Regions from separate parts of the Alteromonas gilva genome, predicted to be linked through region 3. Evidence: predicted binding sites of a transcription regulator. Region 3 holds the regulator's gene; each other region holds the start of a gene.
What was found. Region 3 encodes sigma-54, which starts transcription at its own class of promoters, with help from an activator protein. Its sites were predicted from a motif close to GTTGGCACGNNNNTNGNNT; they were not measured.
Positions count from the first base shown of each region.

Region 1: the regulator sigma-54 is predicted to act here: its motif matches at 1,798-1,816, upstream of OIK42_RS09075 (diacylglycerol kinase family protein).
Region 2: the regulator sigma-54 is predicted to act here: its motif matches at 3,292-3,310, upstream of flhA (flagellar biosynthesis protein FlhA).
Region 4: the regulator sigma-54 is predicted to act here: its motif matches at 2,526-2,544, upstream of OIK42_RS07145 (manganese efflux pump MntP).

Region 1 covers NZ_JAQQXP010000001.1:2,064,012-2,068,411, reverse strand. The annotation lists gene OIK42_RS09090 (hypothetical protein) at 1-329, opposite strand, end outside; gene OIK42_RS09085 (SDR family NAD(P)-dependent oxidoreductase) at 548-1,234, opposite strand; gene OIK42_RS09080 (DUF2878 domain-containing protein) at 1,237-1,773, opposite strand; gene OIK42_RS09075 (diacylglycerol kinase family protein) at 1,987-3,636, shown strand; gene OIK42_RS09070 (DUF6500 family protein) at 3,826-4,044, opposite strand; tRNA gene OIK42_RS09065 (tRNA-Leu) at 4,225-4,310, opposite strand; gene secG (preprotein translocase subunit SecG) at 4,324-4,400, opposite strand, start outside.
Region 2 covers NZ_JAQQXP010000001.1:1,579,774-1,584,173, reverse strand. The annotation lists gene flhF (flagellar biosynthesis GTPase FlhF) at 1-1,071, opposite strand, end outside; gene flhA (flagellar biosynthesis protein FlhA) at 1,102-3,204, opposite strand; gene flhB (flagellar biosynthesis protein FlhB) at 3,371-4,400, opposite strand, start outside.
Region 3 covers NZ_JAQQXP010000001.1:1,063,382-1,067,781, forward strand. The annotation lists gene ptsN (PTS IIA-like nitrogen regulatory protein PtsN) at 1-454, opposite strand, end outside; gene hpf (ribosome hibernation promoting factor) at 467-754, opposite strand; gene OIK42_RS04705 (RNA polymerase factor sigma-54) at 779-2,257, opposite strand; gene lptB (LPS export ABC transporter ATP-binding protein) at 2,340-3,065, opposite strand; gene lptA (lipopolysaccharide transport periplasmic protein LptA) at 3,062-3,613, opposite strand; gene lptC (LPS export ABC transporter periplasmic protein LptC) at 3,582-4,145, opposite strand; gene kdsC (3-deoxy-manno-octulosonate-8-phosphatase KdsC) at 4,142-4,400, opposite strand, start outside.
Region 4 covers NZ_JAQQXP010000001.1:1,624,931-1,629,330, reverse strand. The annotation lists gene OIK42_RS07165 (Xaa-Pro dipeptidase) at 1-209, shown strand, start outside; gene OIK42_RS07160 (Hsp20 family protein) at 407-877, shown strand; gene OIK42_RS07155 (GFA family protein) at 957-1,358, opposite strand; gene OIK42_RS07150 (hypothetical protein) at 1,496-1,846, opposite strand; gene OIK42_RS07145 (manganese efflux pump MntP) at 1,895-2,455, opposite strand; yybP-ykoY riboswitch at 2,496-2,638, opposite strand; gene OIK42_RS07140 (NRAMP family divalent metal transporter) at 3,033-4,223, shown strand; gene OIK42_RS07135 (5'-methylthioadenosine/S-adenosylhomocysteine nucleosidase) at 4,255-4,400, shown strand, end outside.

The DNA.
Region 1 (4,400 bases), 1.0 Mb from region 3:
GAGCCAAATACCTGTTGTTGATGGTGCTGCAAAATAGCATCAAACCGCTGCTTCTCAACGTGTCCGGCAGCGGCGACAATCTGCACTACTACCCCATCCAGGCTCTGTGTTTTATCGTCACACTGGTGGATGTCTGTGTAGGTTAACAGCTGTAACTTAATACCTGCCTGGCCTAACACACTGCCCAATTTTTGTATTCGTTTGCGGATACTGTCATTCCATTCAAATACGATCACACCAACAGTCACAACAGAAGGCTCAGGCCGGGTGTAACTTCGCTGGTGTGGTCGACGGGCCACGCTCCCGGTTGTAACACTTGATGTATTCACTCTATGCTCCTTACCAACCAATAATTAAGACTACATGCAGTAATTATTTTCCCGCGCACATATTCTTGTCGCTACTGGTTGGAAGCAAGACTAAAGCCAACTCAAAAATCATAAATTATTTAATAACTTACGAATTATCACAGTTGAAATATCCGAACTACGAGTGACCTATACACAACGAGTCTACCCGGCACTATGAAAATTTTTCACGGTGCAAACTACCAATTTATCGGCTTGCGCTGACGGAAAAACAACCCGTTTGGTCCGCCCTTGTCCTGACCAGCCAGCCATACTGCCGTATCGGCGCCCTCTTCGGGGCTGAGTGGCGCATCGCTGCCGCCCATTCTGGTATGCACCCAACCCGGACACATTGCATTAACCGTGACATTTTTACCGGCCGGGATCTGTGCCGCCGTTTTTACGGTTAACGCATTGAGTGCCGCTTTAGTGATTGCGTAGGCAGGCGGACCTTCAAGCCCTTCAGCAAAGCTCCCCCAGCCGCTGGACACGTTGATAATTCGCCCGTAATTATTGTCTATCATGGCCGGTAACAGCGTTTTTGTCAGAAGCGCAGGCGCTTTAACATGCACATCAAACGCTGTCTGTAAATCCTGCTCAGGTAACTCGGTGACGTCCTGGTCAAACATAACACCGGCGTTATTGACCAGAATATCAATATCGCCGAACACAGCCTGCGCCTGAACAACACCGTCGCTGATGGCGTTAGTACTGGACAGATCCATAACGATGGGGTGAACGTCACCTATGCATTCCTCAGCAGCTTGCTCTGTATTGTCTTCATCCCTGCCTACCAGTAGCACTTTGTAGCCAAGCTTGAGAAGCCCTTTTACAATTTCAAGGCCAATTCCACGGTTGCCGCCAGTGACCATTGCAATGGGTGTCATAGTTACTCCTTTTTATTATCTGCGGTAGATACGGTTAAGGCATCAAATCGCGCTTCAATAACATTACTGATGTAAAAAAGTAGAGGCATAAGGCATGCCCATATGCCAACCAGTAGTGCCATCACCACAAAAACACCGGGGCCAAACTGAACCGCACCGAGTTTCATGCCAGCCAAATAGCTGGCTGGCCCGCCTATACAGCCAAGTAGTGCGGCTAACCCGTATTTATGCCGTAGATAGCTCAGACTGTGGCGCAGCGTGGCAGCAAAAGCCAACCACAGGCAGGATAACCACAATGGAATGAGTAATATTTTCGGACTGGGAGAAAAGATATACACACCAGACAGTGCTAACACGCTGTCTACTGCGGTACCAATCACCCCTGCAGCGAGGAGGATCAAAATTTCTTTTTGTACGGAGCCACTGAGTGCAACGTGAACACCAAGCAGCACCAGTGCCAGCCAGGCATATTGATTTTGTCCCAGAATGAGCAACCACCACAATAATTGAAACCCGGCAAAATTAATGAATTTTTGCAAAGGCGAGACTCCTGTTGTTTTGTGTTCGGCACACTATTTGTATCCTATCTTGCTGGAAAGACCACAAAACAGGTTAAAAACACCTGTTCGGTTTTTCCCGGGATAACCGTAAGGTACGTTATTCATCGCAACACGCAGTACGCGTAATCGCAGTACGTAATGTAGATACGACGAAACAGCCAGTGAGTTCACTGCGAAATAAGGAACAAGTTTATGAAAATGGTGAAGTATTACGTATTAGCCGCCGTGATCCTCGGTCTGTTAACCTTTGTTATACCGATATGGTGGCTTGATATCCCGCTATGGTGGGGCAGTGCTTCGTTGATGCTGGTGAGTTTTGCGTACATATCTAACTACCCTGAACTGTTCCGTAAACAACAAGACGGGCGGATCCCCTGGTTTGTAAGGTGGTTATTTATCCCTTTCTTACTGGGCGCTCGCTTGTACAATTACTTTGAGCGTAAAAACGACAAAGTACCGAACATTCAGAAAATAGAAGACCAACTGTATTTAGGTACCCGATTAGTCAGTGCCGACGTTGAACACCTCAAAGAACAAGGCATAGACTGTATCTTAGATGTCACTGCGGAATTTGATGGTCTTGACTGGTCGGCCTATCGTTACGACGTAGACTACCTTAATATCCCGGTGCTTGATCACGCCAGCCCTACCTCTGAGCAACTGCACCTGGCCATAAACTGGCTGGATCAGCATTTAAAAGATGGCCGCAAAGCACTGGTTCACTGTGCGTTGGGGCGCGGACGGTCAGTGCTGGTGATGGCTGCGTACCTTCTGGCTCGGGATGATGCGCTGTCGATTGTTGATGTAATGAATAAAATACAATCAATCCGCGCAACGGCAAGACTAAACAAACATCAGTTAAAAAGCTTATCTACAGTGAAACAAAACGGCCGGTTAAAACTCAATAGACAACTCGCTATTGTTGCAAATCCCGTTGCCGGTGGCGGTAAATGGCCAGAAAATCGTGAGGAAATCCTGTCTTATCTTAACAATCATTTTCGGGTAACCATTTACGAGACAACCCCCAATCTCAATGCCAGCTATATGGCTGAACAAGCCATTGCAGCGGGTGATGAAGTTTTGATTGCGTGTGGCGGCGATGGCACCGTCAGTGAAGTTGCCGAAACCGCAATCAAATACAATAAAGTGCTGGGGGTTATCCCACTTGGCACTGCCAATGCGCTAAGCCAGGTCATTTATGGCATGCGCAGTACGCTGAGTCCTGTCACCCGCGCCTGTGAGATTATTTGCCAGCAACACTACCGTAAGGTGGATACTGCGATATGCAACGATCGGCTCATGCTGCTTGTTGCGGCCATTGGTTTTGAATCTAAAATGATTGAACATGCCGACCGGGAAGAAAAAGACAGTGGTGGTCAGATGGCCTATTTGTCGGGCCTGTGGAAAGCCATGAACAACAATGAACCTATGCAGATAAAAGTGACCCTGGACGATGATACAAGTTCGCTGACTACACCTTCTTTCGTCGTCGCCAATGCCGCCCCGTTAAGTACGGCGCTGGCCCAGGGCGGCAATTTGCCCGATATGACAGACGGTGAACTAGATGTCACCTGGTTAAATGCCGATGACAATGAGCAGCCATTATTTACCGTGGCCGAACTGGTATTCAGTAATGCCGAATCCAAACGTTCATCAGACAAAATTAACCATCGTAAGGTGAAGAAAGTCTGCGTTGAACTCGATAGCGAAACGACCTATGTCATTGACGGTGAAACCTACAAGGGACAATCAGTCAGCATAGAAACCCAGCCGAAAAGTCTTTTATTGCTGGTAGATAAGGAGCGGTTCAGCGCCACGCAAGAAATCGTTCAGCCAAATTAATGCAAAACGGCGCCACGCTGACGCTGGCTGGCCATAATAAGGTTATAACCGGGAGACACTAACGTTCAGGCTACATTGTAAAGCAGCCCGCGTGTTGGTGTTTCCAGCCAGGTACCAAACGACAACAGTGAATACTGACCAGTGCAACAAAGTCGTGTTGCAGCGGGCGCAACAACTAACGGTAAAGGGCTAAAGCCCAGCCTCTACCATTGCTTTAATAACACGCGCTTTAACGAAGTGGTCCAGTTGGTGGGTCTGTATCCACCATGTCGCGGCTTCCATCAGTAACTCCGGGTCTTCATTCTTATTCGCAAAGAAAGCATAGAATGACAGTCCGACGTTAGCGCCCTTTGCTGAAATCTTAGAATTACACACCTGTATTATCTTTTTTCGCAGAGATTGTCTCATCGCATCAGCCTCACTCCCTTTGGCTTATAACCGAGTAATTGTGCACACGTTGCCGTTATTCCGGGTATGTACGCGCTTCAATTAATACGGCCACAGCTGCCAGCGCAGCTACACCTGCGCGGACGAGGTATACGTCAACACAAAAAAGCCCGTACGTTTGACCGTACGGGCTTTAATAATTGGTGCGGAAAGCGGGACTTGAACCCGCACGAGCTATGCTCACCACCCCCTCAAGATGGCGTGTCTACCAATTCCACCACTTCCGCAAAACTTGTTGAATTAATGTCCCGGTGGTACGTCGTCCTGCTCTGCAGGTACTGCCGGTACATCCTGGTCCGCAGGAACAGTTTGCTCAA
Region 2 (4,400 bases), 520 kb from region 3:
TTTTACTTGCTGACCGGCAATTTGGCTAAAGGTTGAAAGCTGGCTGATGAGTCGGCTGTCACGCTGACTAAACCCGGCCGTATCGATTAGCACTAAACGCTTATCCCGCATCTGGAACAATAAATCGGCGAGTTGCTCGCCGGACTGCGCCTTACGCACCGGACACCCAATTATCTTGCCATAGGTCGCCAACTGCTCGTAAGCGGCGATACGGTACGTATCAATAGTAATCAGTGCAACCTGATCGACGCCGTATTTTTGCGCATAACGGGCTGCCAGCTTTGCAATAGTGGTGGTTTTGCCGGTGCCGGTGGGGCCAACCAACGCCACAACCCCGCGCTGAGACAAAATATCATCATTTGAGGTCTGCAAACGATTTGACAATAGTTTTAACAGATACAGCCAGGCTTCCCGCTCATTGCACTCAGCCGGCGTGTAATGCACCATCTGCGCCGCCAGTGACTGGCTGATACCCATGTTGCACAGCTGCTGAAGCAGATAACGCTGCAATGGTTTAAGCCGGGATTGCTGCTGTTGCTGCATATCGGACAATTGAAATTGCAGCACGTTACGCAGTGAGGCGATCTCTGCGCGAATATCGGCCAGGCTCGCCCCACTGTCGCTGACCGCATCAGTTTCAGGCTCTTGCTCAGGGCTAACGCTATACGCCGACGCGTGACGGGTTGCCATTGCGGGCGCGGGTTGCTGACGTTGCGTGTCGGCAGGTCCGTTGCGTTTTTCATATTCGGCGTTCGCGGCATTGACGCGCTGGGCAACGGCGACTTTTTGTTCGGCTTGTTTTTCCATCAGTGCACGCAGGCTGTCCGGGCCGTCATCACCGATAATTTCACTCAGGGTTGGCAAGCTGCCATCCGGCTTTTTGGCACCGGCCGTCTTCGCTTTGGGCGCAATACTGATTTTGGCGTCGGGCTCTTTGTCGTAGGCCGCCACTAATTCAATACCATCGGCGACTTTGCGGTTAGACATGATTACCGCCTCACTACCCAGCTCATTTTTTACCTGACTCAATGCTTCACGCATGTCTTTGCCAAAAAATCGTCTTATCTTCATAATGACCTCAAAGGGATAAGGGGCGTCAAATTACTGACCCACCGATGACACAATACGGACCTGTTTGTCGTCCGGGATTTCCTGGTACGACAATACGTGTAAACCCATCACTGCATTTTTTAAGAAACGGGATAAAACCGGACGCAACATACCAGAGGTGAGTAGCACCGCGGGTTCACCTTCCAGCTCTTGCTGCTGGCTGGCTTGTTGCAATGACTTCTGTAAACGTTCCGCCAGGCCCGGCTCAATACCGGCACCATCTTCGCCACCCGCCTGCAACGACTGATGCAACATTTGCTCCAGTTCTGGCGCCAGGGTGATAACCGGCAGCTCAGCCCCGCCACTATTGATTTCCTGCACGATTAACCGTTTTAAAGCGATACGTACGGCTGACACCAATACGTCAGGATCCTGACTCTTAGGCGCATATTCGGTTAAGGTTTGTACTATTGTCCGCAGGTCGCGAATCGGCACGCCTTCGTATAACAAGGTTTGCAAGACTTTTACCACTGTCGCCAGCGAGATGAGATCCGGAATAAGGCCTTCTACCAGCTTAGGATTATGCTTAGCGAGAATGTCCATCAGTTGCTGTACCTCTTCAAAACCAAGCAGCTGATAGGCGTTATTGGTCAGCAACTGGCTGAGATGGGTAGCAATAACCGTGGCAGCATCCACAACGGTATAACCAAGGGTTTGGGCATGATCACGCTGACCCGGTTTAATCCATACCGCATCCAGTCCAAAGGCCGGATCTTTGGTTTTGCGCCCTTCGAGCTTACCAAATACCTGACCAGGGTTAATGGCCAGCTCTTCTTCATGACTCACATCCGCATCGCCAATAGTCACCCCTAACATAGAAATGTGATAAGCATTGGGATCTAAATCGAGGTTATCGCGAATATGTACCGGCGGAATCAAAAAGCCTAATTCCTGAGAAAGTTTTTTACGGACACCTTTAATGCGCGTCAGTAATTCTCCGCCCTGGGTTTTATCAACCAGAGGAATAAGACGATACCCTACTTCCAGGCCAATGGTGTCAACATGTTGTACGTCATCCCACCCCAGCTCTTTTATTTCAGTGGGGGCTCTGTTATCCATATCGTTGTCAACCGCCGGCAGGTTGGCTTCTTTTTCGCTACGTTTCTCGGCATAGGTTTGGTAGTACGCATAGCCACCAGCCAGCGCCGAAAAGCCCAGAAATGCAACATGCGGCATACCCGGCACAATCCCCATTACAAACAGGATCCCCGAGGCAATGTATAACGCTCTTTGGTTGCCTAACTGGGTACTAATCTCGGTGCCCATTTCCTGAGTATCATTTTCCCGCGTAACAATGATTGCCGTTGCAACGGATAACAACAGTGAAGGAATCTGCGCCACCAGACCATCACCAATGGTCAAAATTGTATATACTTCAAGCGCATTACCAAAGCTCAGGTCATGCTGAATCATGCCAATAAACAGGCCACCTACGATGTTGATCATCATAATGTAGAGGCCGGCGGTGGCATCACCTTTTACAAATTTTGACGCACCGTCCATGGAACCATAAAAGTCAGCTTCAGCGGTGATATCTTCGCGCCGCTTGCGGGCTTCATCCTGATCGATATAACCTGCGTTAAGATCGGCATCGATGGCCATCTGTTTACCGGGCATAGCATCAAGGGTGAATCGCGCGCTAACCTCAGAAATACGTCCGGCACCCGCCGTAACCACCTTAAAGTTAATGATCAGCAAGATAGCAAAGACCACCACGCCCACAGCATAGTTGCCGCCGATGACGACCTCACCAAAGGCTTCAATCACTTTACCCGCGGCATCGCCGCCCTCATGACCATGAAGCAACACGATGCGGGTAGACGCCACATTCAGGGCTAATCGCAATACCGTGGCAATTAACAAAACAAGAGGGAAAATACCAAAGTCCACGGGGCGCTGGGTGAGTACTGCCACCAGGATGATGACCAGCGAGAGCGCAATGTTAAAGCTAAACAGTACATCCAGTAATATGGGCGGCATGGGCAGAATAACCATGCCCATTATCGCTAGCAGCACCACCGGCAACCCTATACCCTGGGTATATTTTTGCAGTTGCGCTTTATCGAAACGCTGTAAGTAATTTGATAGCACCATAAGAGCGACTTCTCACTAACCGTTTTTTGACACTTTGGTTGGCTTTGGCAGGAATTAACCTGATCTTCTCAGTATTACTTTAATTCTCTTCAATCCTCGTGCCAGCTTTTTTTGACGGTTGCTCAAGTGCGCATAAAACCATCAACAAGAGTTAGCGATATCGCAATTAATAACGCATATCCTGTGGTATCGGCAGATCCCGTGTTAACGGTTTTGGTCGTTTTGCCTTACCCGCCCGGTGCGCTTTTAACTGAAATACGTACGCTAACACCTGGGCAACAGCCATAAATAAGCGATGTGGAATTTCATCGTCCACTTCGGTGGTGTAGTAAATTGCCCGGGTAAGCATTGGTGTGGGAATAAGCGGTACGCCGTGGGCGGTAGCAATTTTACGAATATGCATTGCCAGTTCATCAGACCCTTTGGCAATCACTACAGGGGCTCGATTACCATCCTGATCGTACTTTAAAGCCACCGAGTAATGGGTAGGGTTGGTCACAACCACATCGGCATTTGGCACTTCTTTCATCATTCGCCGTGCCGCGGCCTGATACTGTAACCGACGGATCCGTCCTTTAACCTGGGGATCGCCCTCTGAGTTTTTACGTTCGTCTTTGACTTCCTGCTTCGACATTTTCATCTGTTCTTTGTGCTTATAGGCCTGATATGGCACATCGAACAAAGCAATGGGTATCATTCCGAGGGTCAGTAAAAAGAACGCCCATTCGATCATTTCCAGCGCGTGAAAAACGTTCAGAGGGTAGATCTCCTGATCTAAATGCAGCGCTTCATCCTGAAAAAGTGACAATGCAATCAACGCCATAGAGCCGATCACCACAAACTTGGCAATAGCCTTTAGTAATTCAACGATACCGTTTATGCCAAACATACGTTTTAAACCCGCCATCGGGCTGAGTTTTTGAAATCGTGGTTTGGCCGAATACCAGGTAAAGTTATAGCCGCCTAATGCAATTGAGCCGTAAATCCCGGCAATCATGGCCACCAGCATAAACGAGATCACCGGCACACTGATTTGCAAAAAGGCCTCACCCCATGCCGAAAACATATGCGTGGGATCGTAGGTTTCGTCACGCGACAGCGTAAATACCCGCGCCATCACTTTAAACAAGGCCTCGGCAATGTAGCTGCCATACAACAGCAACGTTATGCTACTGGCAATCAACACCAGAGTAGTA
Region 3 (4,400 bases):
GGGCGGTGTTGTCGCACAGCGCTGCAATAACTTGTTCCTTCGTTTCGGCGTTCCGAATAGTCTTTACGATGGATTTTTGACTCAGTTTACCGGCAATTGTTGCCAGTGTCTGCAAGTGTCCTTCAGTTTGGTTCTCTGGCACTAATATAGAAAAAAAGATGTCGACAGGTTTGTCATCTATCGCATCGAATGCAATAGACGGTTTGGTGGTTACCACAACGGCGGTAATTTCTGAAAGGCCGGCCAGCCGTCCGTGTGGCAGTGCAATGCCATTGCCGATGCCCGTGCTGCCCATTTTTTCGCGAGCCAACAGCGCTGTGAGGGCCTCGTCCTTTTGGATTTCCGGATTGGCTTGTGCAGCAATTGTGCTAATAATTTCGAGTATGCGTTTTTTACTGTTGCACTGGACCGCACATTCAGTGCGATCCAGGCTAACTAAGGCTTCTATATTCATAGGGTTAGGGGCCTAGTGCTTTTTGAGCTTTTCCTTATGCTTAATGACCTGACGATCAAGCTTGTCTACCATAGCGTCGATCGCTGCATACATATCTAAGTTTTCTGACGACGCAAATACTTCAGCACCGCTTAAATGCATGGTGGCCTCAGCTTTTTGATTCAGTTTTTCCACATTCAATATCACATGGACATTTGAAATGTGGTCAAAATGACGCTCCAGTTTGCTAAATTTAGTATCAACATAGTTACGCAAAGAATCGGTAATCTCAACGTGATGACCTGTAAGATTAATTTGCATAGTTCGTCTTCCTTATATTTCTGCCTAGATAAGGCTCTTGCGTTGGTTAGACGGTGGAATCGAAAGTGATTCCCGGTATTTTGCTATTGTTCGCCGAGCAACTTTAATACCTTGATCAGCCAACAATTGGGCAATTTTACTGTCGCTTAAAGGTTTGCTGGGTTTTTCCGCAGCAACCAATTTTTTTATTAACGCACGAATAGCGGTAGATGAGCATTCGCCGCCCGATTCAGTCGCTACGTGACTTGAGAAAAAGTATTTAAGCTCAAAAATACCGCGTGGGGTATGCATATATTTCTGCGTGGTCACCCGTGATATGGTTGATTCATGCATATCAACCATTTCAGCTACGTCATTGAGCACCATTGGTTTCATCATTTCAGGGCCATGCTCAAAGAAGCCCATTTGTTGCTGCACAATACAGTTAGCAACTTTAAGCAGTGTGTCGTTGCGTGACTCCAGGCTCTTTATGAACCATTTAGCCTCTTGCATGTGCGAGCGGATAAACTGTGAGTCAGCGCTATTTCTCGACTGACGACTCATTGCCGCATACTGTTGATTAACGCTCAGTTTAGGCAGACTATCCGGGTTGAGTTCTACCACCCAGCGGCCCTTTTTCTTGCTAACCGAGACATCAGGAATGACATACTCAGGTTCCTGGGTAATCAACGCACTGCCAGGACGCGGATTAAGTGTTTGTAGCAAACGCATGGCTTCTCGCAGATCATCTTCTTTGAGCCGCGACTTACGCATGAGTGTGCGGTAGTCCTTGCTGCTCAACAGATCGGCGTAATCTTCTATCAATGTTTTTGCTTCGTTTAGCCAAGGCGTATCCGGCGCAAATTGTTTAAGCTGAACCAGTAGACACTCCTGCGGGGTACGTGAACCGGAGCCGATGGGGTCAAACATCTGAATGCGCTTAAGGACACATTCAACTTCGTCTTCCTCAACGGGCTCTTCCATATCATCAGTATTGACGCTGTTGAGAATATCTTCAACTGAAACGGTTAAATATCCTGACTCATCTATCGAATCAATAATCGCGATAGCAATAGCACGGTCGATTTCACTGAATGGCGTCAGGCGCATTTGCCACAATAAATGAGCCTGGATGTCATCGGTGGTTTCGCCCTGAAAAACCTGATCGTCGTCTGACGAGGAAGGGCCAGGTGCCGGTGCCGACGATGCTGAATAATATTCATCCCAGGTACTGTCGATAGGCAGCTCGTCAGGCAGTTCGTTTTTTTCCAGCGCTTCGTTGGAGTCTAAATTATTATCGCTGGTGGCAGTTGCCGCTGCATCAGCTTCAGCATCGAGTTTACTGGTCTCGACGATATCGTTGTCGCTGTTGTCCTCGATTTCAAGCAGAGGATTAGCATCCAGCGCTTCCTGAATTTCTTGCTGAAGATCCAGTGTAGAAAGCTGCAGCAGTTTAATGGCCTGCTGCAACTGTGGCGTCATAGTGAGTTGTTGACTAAATTTAAGCTGTAAAGATGGTTTCATCTACTTCTATTCTTAACGCCTTGCTTGTTATTGAAATGGACAATGGTGGTTGTCACGTTATTGTTTGGCAGCCTGTCCCTAACTATAGCCTGAATTGCTCACCCAGGTATACATCCTTCACTTTTTGATTGCTCAACACCTGTTCTGCGCTACCCTGAGCAATCAGTTCTCCCTGGCTGACAATATAAGCCATCTCACAAACATCCAGGGTTTCCCTGACGTTGTGGTCGGTAATCAAAATGCCGATCCCACGGTCACGAAGATGTTGAATTATCTTCTTTATATCATTAACCGAAATTGGGTCAACACCCGCAAAGGGTTCATCCAGCAAAATAAATTTGGGGTTCGCTGCCAGTGCCCGGGCAATCTCAACGCGACGGCGCTCACCACCTGACAAACTCATGCCGGTACTATTACGTATATGGTTAATATTGAATTCATCAAGTAGGGCATTGGCTTCATTTAATCGCTGTTCCGAACTCAGGCCTTTGCGTGTTTGTAATATCGCCATAATATTATCAAAAACACTTAACTTGCGGAATATGGACGCTTCCTGAGGCAGGTAGCCTATGCCGTGACGGGCGCGCTCATGCATGGGCTGACGGGTTAAATCCATGTCATCAATGCGAATGTCGCCTTTATCCAGCGGTACCAAGCCCACGATCATGTAAAAGGTGGTGGTTTTACCGGCGCCATTAGGCCCCAGCAAGCCCACAATCTGCCCGGTCGATACCTCAACGCTAACGTCGCGAACTACCTGACGACTTTTATACGACTTGGCTAAATGTTTGGCGGTCAGGGTGGTCATTCGTTATCGTCATCCTGTTCATCATTGTCGGTTTTTTTGGCCGCACTGTCATCGGGTTCCATACTGTAAATCGTGGTAACGCGGCCGTCACCATCGTCAGACCCGGTAGCCTTAAACTGTTCTTTTTCCATATCGTAGGTAATCGATTCAGCGGTCATGGTACGGGCATTTTGATTCAGCTTTGCCTGTCCTGTGAGTGAGATAGTTCGATTTGCTACTTCATAGCGTATTTCAAACGCCTCAGCTTCCACCACTTTGCCATCATCCAGTTGCTGGCTGTAATACGCCGGACGTCCTGTGGCAATGAATATTTCTTTACCTTTGCCTTGCTCACCCTCAATTTCGAGCCGATCGGCGCGAATGTTTAACGTACCCTGAGTAATTTGGACATTATCAACCAGAACGGTTTTCTTAAGTTTGCCGTCCATAAATTGCGATTCTGATTTCACTTCTAAGTTTTGCGAAAAGTCTGATTGTTTGGCTAGCACCAGTGCAGGTGAAAGCACTAATAATGCACTAGTTAGCAGGTTGATAAGTCGTTTGCACATGATCATTTAACTCATAAGTTTTATGTTTCAGGTTAGCGCGTAACCCGTTACTTAATATGATGAAGTTAGGGCCGGATATTTCTACGCTGGCCTCTGACACCATGGTTTGGGTATCCAAATCGATTTCCAGGTAGTCCGTGGTGACCCGCTGAACAAAATCAGCCGGATTTTGACTGACAATATCAACGTTCTTTTCGAGTTGAATCACATTATTGTCATACAAGGTGCCTTCTGCCGCGACGACCTGCCAGGGCGGCTCGTCAGCATCCTGATAAACAGTATACTGCGGCTTTTGGAACAATATAAAACCCAATTGTTCGTAGTTTTCCATAGATGAAGAAAATACCTGATGGATACGCAGTCCTTCCTCATTAAATAATGTGGTTGTGAGATTGCGCGCCTTATACGTCGGCGACAGCGCTAACACGTCCTGATCGGGCAATACAACCGGCTCTTCGGTTAAAAATGTCGGTAAGTAGAGCGATGCCGCAAGAATAAATAAGCCAGCAATAATGAGACCGAGTCTACTCATACACTGCTTCCCTGTATGCCGTCCAGCGCATCGTTAGCTTGTAGCAGGGTATCGCAAATTTCACGCACTGCGCCAAACCCGCCGCGTTGAGTGGTAATCCAGTTGGCCTGCTGTAACACGGCTGGATGTGCATCCTTTACGGCAATGTTCACTGCACTGTGCGCATACATACCGGTGTCAGGCATATCATCACCTACCGCTGCAACTTGCGCCGGCGTTAACTGCAGAGTGTTGAGCAGGGCTGCCAAAGCGTCG
Region 4 (4,400 bases), 560 kb from region 3:
TTGGTATGACCCCCATGCAAGCCATTCAGGCTGCGACCATTCAACCTGCCACTCTGCTCAAACAGCAAGACAACCTGGGCAGTATCAAAGCCGGAAAAATGGCCGATATTGTGGGCGTACAGGGCAATCCTCTGGACGATATCTCACTGCTGGAAAATGTCGGGCTGGTGGTAAAAGACGGTCATATTGTAAAATCTGTTGCAATGTAACCTTCTGAAAAATAAAGATATAATAAAAATCTCACTCATAGCAGTGAGATTTTTTTATTTTGGTAGCTTGAAAATGTCTTGCGCGTACCTATTTATTTAAGTGTCGGGGCTTAATAGTAAGACCGACATAATCATCGCCGCTATGCGGGATGGTTTTTAACTTAAATAACATATTGCTTAATTGCGAGGATATGACTATGCGTACTATCGATCTATCTCCATTATATCGCTCATTTATTGGTTTTGACCGCTTGGCGTCAACCCTTGACTCTGCGTCTCAAAACAGCGAACAAACCACTTACCCGCCCTATAACATCGAATTGCTCGGTGAAGACAAGTACTTGATCAGCATGGCGATTGCCGGTTTTAGCAAAGATGATGTGACCATTGAAGTGGTGGAAAACACGCTGGTGGTAGCGGGTAAAATGAAAACCGGCAGTGATGCGGCCGAAGCAGATGACAAACAAACTCAGCAGCGTAAGTTTTTACACAAAGGCATCTCTGAACGCAGTTTCGAGCGTAAGTTCCAGCTCAGCGACCATGTTAATGTAACTGGCGCGGCCCTGGAGCACGGCTTGCTCAACATCAGTCTGGAGCGCGAAATTCCGGAAGAGAAAAAGCCTCGTCAAATAGAGATTGGCGGCCGACTACTGGAAAATAAACACTAGCCTGGCAGATTAACAGCCATCACAGCATTAACTAAGAGCGGCGCCACGGCGCCGCTTTTTTTTTATATTGTATTAGCGCTCAACCTGGCAATTCCCCGAACTCTGGCGCTCCGCCTACCGCCTCTTCCCAAACCGCTTTGCTGGACGAAAAGATATGTGCAGTAGGTAACATCGTTATCTTGGTGTCTAAACACCCGGCGGGAACAACAAGCAAGTCTGCGTTTTGAGTATTGGGCAATGCTGAGCCACACAACTTACAAAAGCTTTTGCTATGACGCGTGCCCGGAAGCGTAAAGGAAGCCACAGCATCCTCGCCCGACTGCCACATCAATGTGGCTGAATGCGAGAATAGATTTGCCGCATGCGCCGAGCCCGTGTCTTTTTGGCAGTGCTGACAGTGGCACAGATAAAAGCTGTCAAAATCACCGTTTATCTCAAAACTAACCGTGCCGCACAGGCAAGAACCGCAATGAACCATCATCTGAACTCCTTTCATGAACAGGTGTTGCAAACACCTAATGCGTTAAACATTTGGCGCGCACTTTTTTGCGCGTCCAGTGAAGGCTTTTTAGCCACAATAATATTTAATAACCAGGTTGTAGCTACCCACTCATGTAGTCAAAAACTAAATTTTGTTGACACTGGCAAGAGGTAGTACGTTGCATACACAAACATAGCCAGGACTATGCAAAACGGGATCACGAAAAGGGGCGAGAAGTTCTTTTTATTTACAACGAAATCATACAACCAGGCCCCAATGCCAAGTGGTATAAATAAAATTAACCCGGCATACATTAACCGGTTAGTACCGGCGAGCATCTCTGACTCCCTGTAAAATGCCAGCCTACTCACTTTAGTGGCTTTGCAGAAAGCCACCGCAGCGCCAGCCTTATCAAACATAGCACGAATTATTATCGGATTAAAACCCATACAGAGTTCGATGAAATAGCGCAGTGTTAATGCATTCACTGGCCTTACCCTTTATCCCAAACGTGATGCATTTTTCATTATTGAAGCCTAAAGCGTGTGACTGGCAAAAATCCACATACCCACTGCAATGAGAACCACGCCACCAAATGTTTCGGCGCGTTTGCCTATCAAGGAACCCATTGCACTGCCCAGCATAATACCTATTGTCACCATCGAAAAGGTCGCCAAACCAATCAAGGCAGCGGCAACTGCAATGTTGACGTCGACCAAAGCGAGGCCAACGCCAACTGCCATTGCGTCAATACTGGTTCCGCACGCAGTAACACAAAGCAAAACAAACGACTGTTTGGGCGATTGACTTTCTTCGTCACTGACAGGTTGAAGGCTCTCAATTATCATATAAACGCCTAACCCGCACAGAATGACTAACGCCAGCCAGTGATCCCACGCCTGTACATAGGTTGCCGCGGCGCGCCCTATTAACCAACCAATGATGGGGGTGATTGCTTCGATTAGCCCGAATGTAAGGCCAATTTTAATAGCAAAACCTAAACGTGGATTCTTGATTTTGACGCCTTTACCTATTGCCGCAGCAAAAGCATCGGTAGACATAGCAAAGGCAAGTAAGATGAGAGCGAAGATACTCATAGTGTATAACTCCGGTCAGGCAATATTGAGTCCACGATAAAACCACACGCCTGACCTTAGGGCATGGAAATATCGATGGTCTCGCCAACCGAGAGGTGTTTGCACCATGGTAATGTGACCAATTATGTTGATACAAACTTTTCCATAACTAATGGAAACAGGCTACTCCCCAACGAAGTCTGCAATATTAATACGAAAGGTGTAAACAAGGCAACCTGATTGCGTCTTTCGCGCCTGCATGACGGCACCTGGATTGGATGTTGTGTTGCTACGCCCTTGCAGAGATGAGTGGCTGTTTTATTAACCAAGATGCGTTCATACCGACTGTTATTTACAGCTCCGGCATCCCCTTTAGTGACATCATTACCACTTACCCTCACCGCAACTAATCCGCCATAAAGTACATTAAATGCGTTAAATTCCCCTCAAAGTACGTGTAGTTTTAGTTTACACTGGCATAACGTTACCAATTATCCCCATGCAAAAGGAATTCAAAGTGCCCACCAGGCAGTCTGGCGCTGACAGCCCTTTTTTAAAACTTCGTAATCTATTTAAACTACTGGGGCCCGGCGTGCTCATGGCGACCGCTGCGATAGGCGGCAGCCACCTGGTCGCCTCAACCCAGGCCGGAGCTCAGTTTGGCTGGCAGCTGGTATGGCTAATTCTGGCTGTGAACCTGTTTAAGTACCCGTTCTTCAGGGCGGGTGTCAGTTATACCATCAGCAGTCGCAAGACCCTCCAGCAAGGATATCTGGAGATGGGTAAACCCTACCTGATAATGAGTTTTGCACTCAATGGTATTTCGTCGTTTGTTAACGCCGCTGCACTGTTGTTGTTTGCTGCCAGCTTACTGGGCTATTTTGTGCCCTTCGACTTAGCCCTGCCCTGGTTAGCCGGCATTTTACTGGTATCGATTTTGGCCATACTAATTGGCGGGCATTACCATTCGCTTAATCACGTCGCAAAGATCATTATGGTTGCGTTGGTTGTTGCCACCATCGCCGCAGCATTTATTGCCTGGCAACAAGGGCCCGTCGCGCCTGACAACTTTACTTCGCCCTCCCCCTGGACACTCGCTTCGATTGGTTTTTTGGTGGTAACCATGGGCTGGATGCCAGCGCCCATCGAAATTTCCGGCATCACCTCACTGTGGCTTAAGCAACAATGCAATGAACAGGCGGTTACGCCTAAATCTGCTTTGTTTGACTTTAACCTGGGGTATTTTGTGACCTTGCTTCTGGCGCTGCTGTTTTTATCGCTGGGTAGTTTGGTACTGCATGGTGGTGAACACGAACTGGCATCGGCCGGCATAGGGTTTTCCCATCAACTGGTTGCACTCTACGCCTCTACCATTGGCGACTGGTCGCGTTACTTAATTGCTGTCATTGCCTTTTTATGTATCTTTGGTTCAGCCCTGACTGTCTACGACGGGTATTCCCGGGCGCTGGCAGAGTGTTATACGCTGTTAAAAGGTAAACAGGATATTTCTGATACGGTCTTTACCACCTGGCTTATCATGGTAGCGATCGCCAGTTTTGCCATGGTGCTGTTTTTTAAGGCCGCGCTGCTCGCCATGTTAGGATTTGCCATGACACTGGCTTTTATCACCACCCCTGTTTTTGCCTGGCTTAACTATCGGCTGGTTAATCGCCAGGCCATTGATGAACAAGTCCGCGGCGGTGCGCTGCTGCTGTGGTTAAGTCGCGCCGGGTTAGCGTACTTATTTGGCTTCCTGATTGTATTTATTATCTGGAAATGGTTTTTATAGCAGTTCCGCTATCCCAACAAAGGCAACAACGATGCATAAAAAAATCCCTTTAGTACTACTCACCCTTTTGCTTAGTTGTTTAAGTTCACTACTGTATGCTGCCGGGTTTAATCAGGTACAGATCAGCACCACATCGGCGGCGCAGGCACCGGTGATGATCCAGGGCCCTATGCCCAT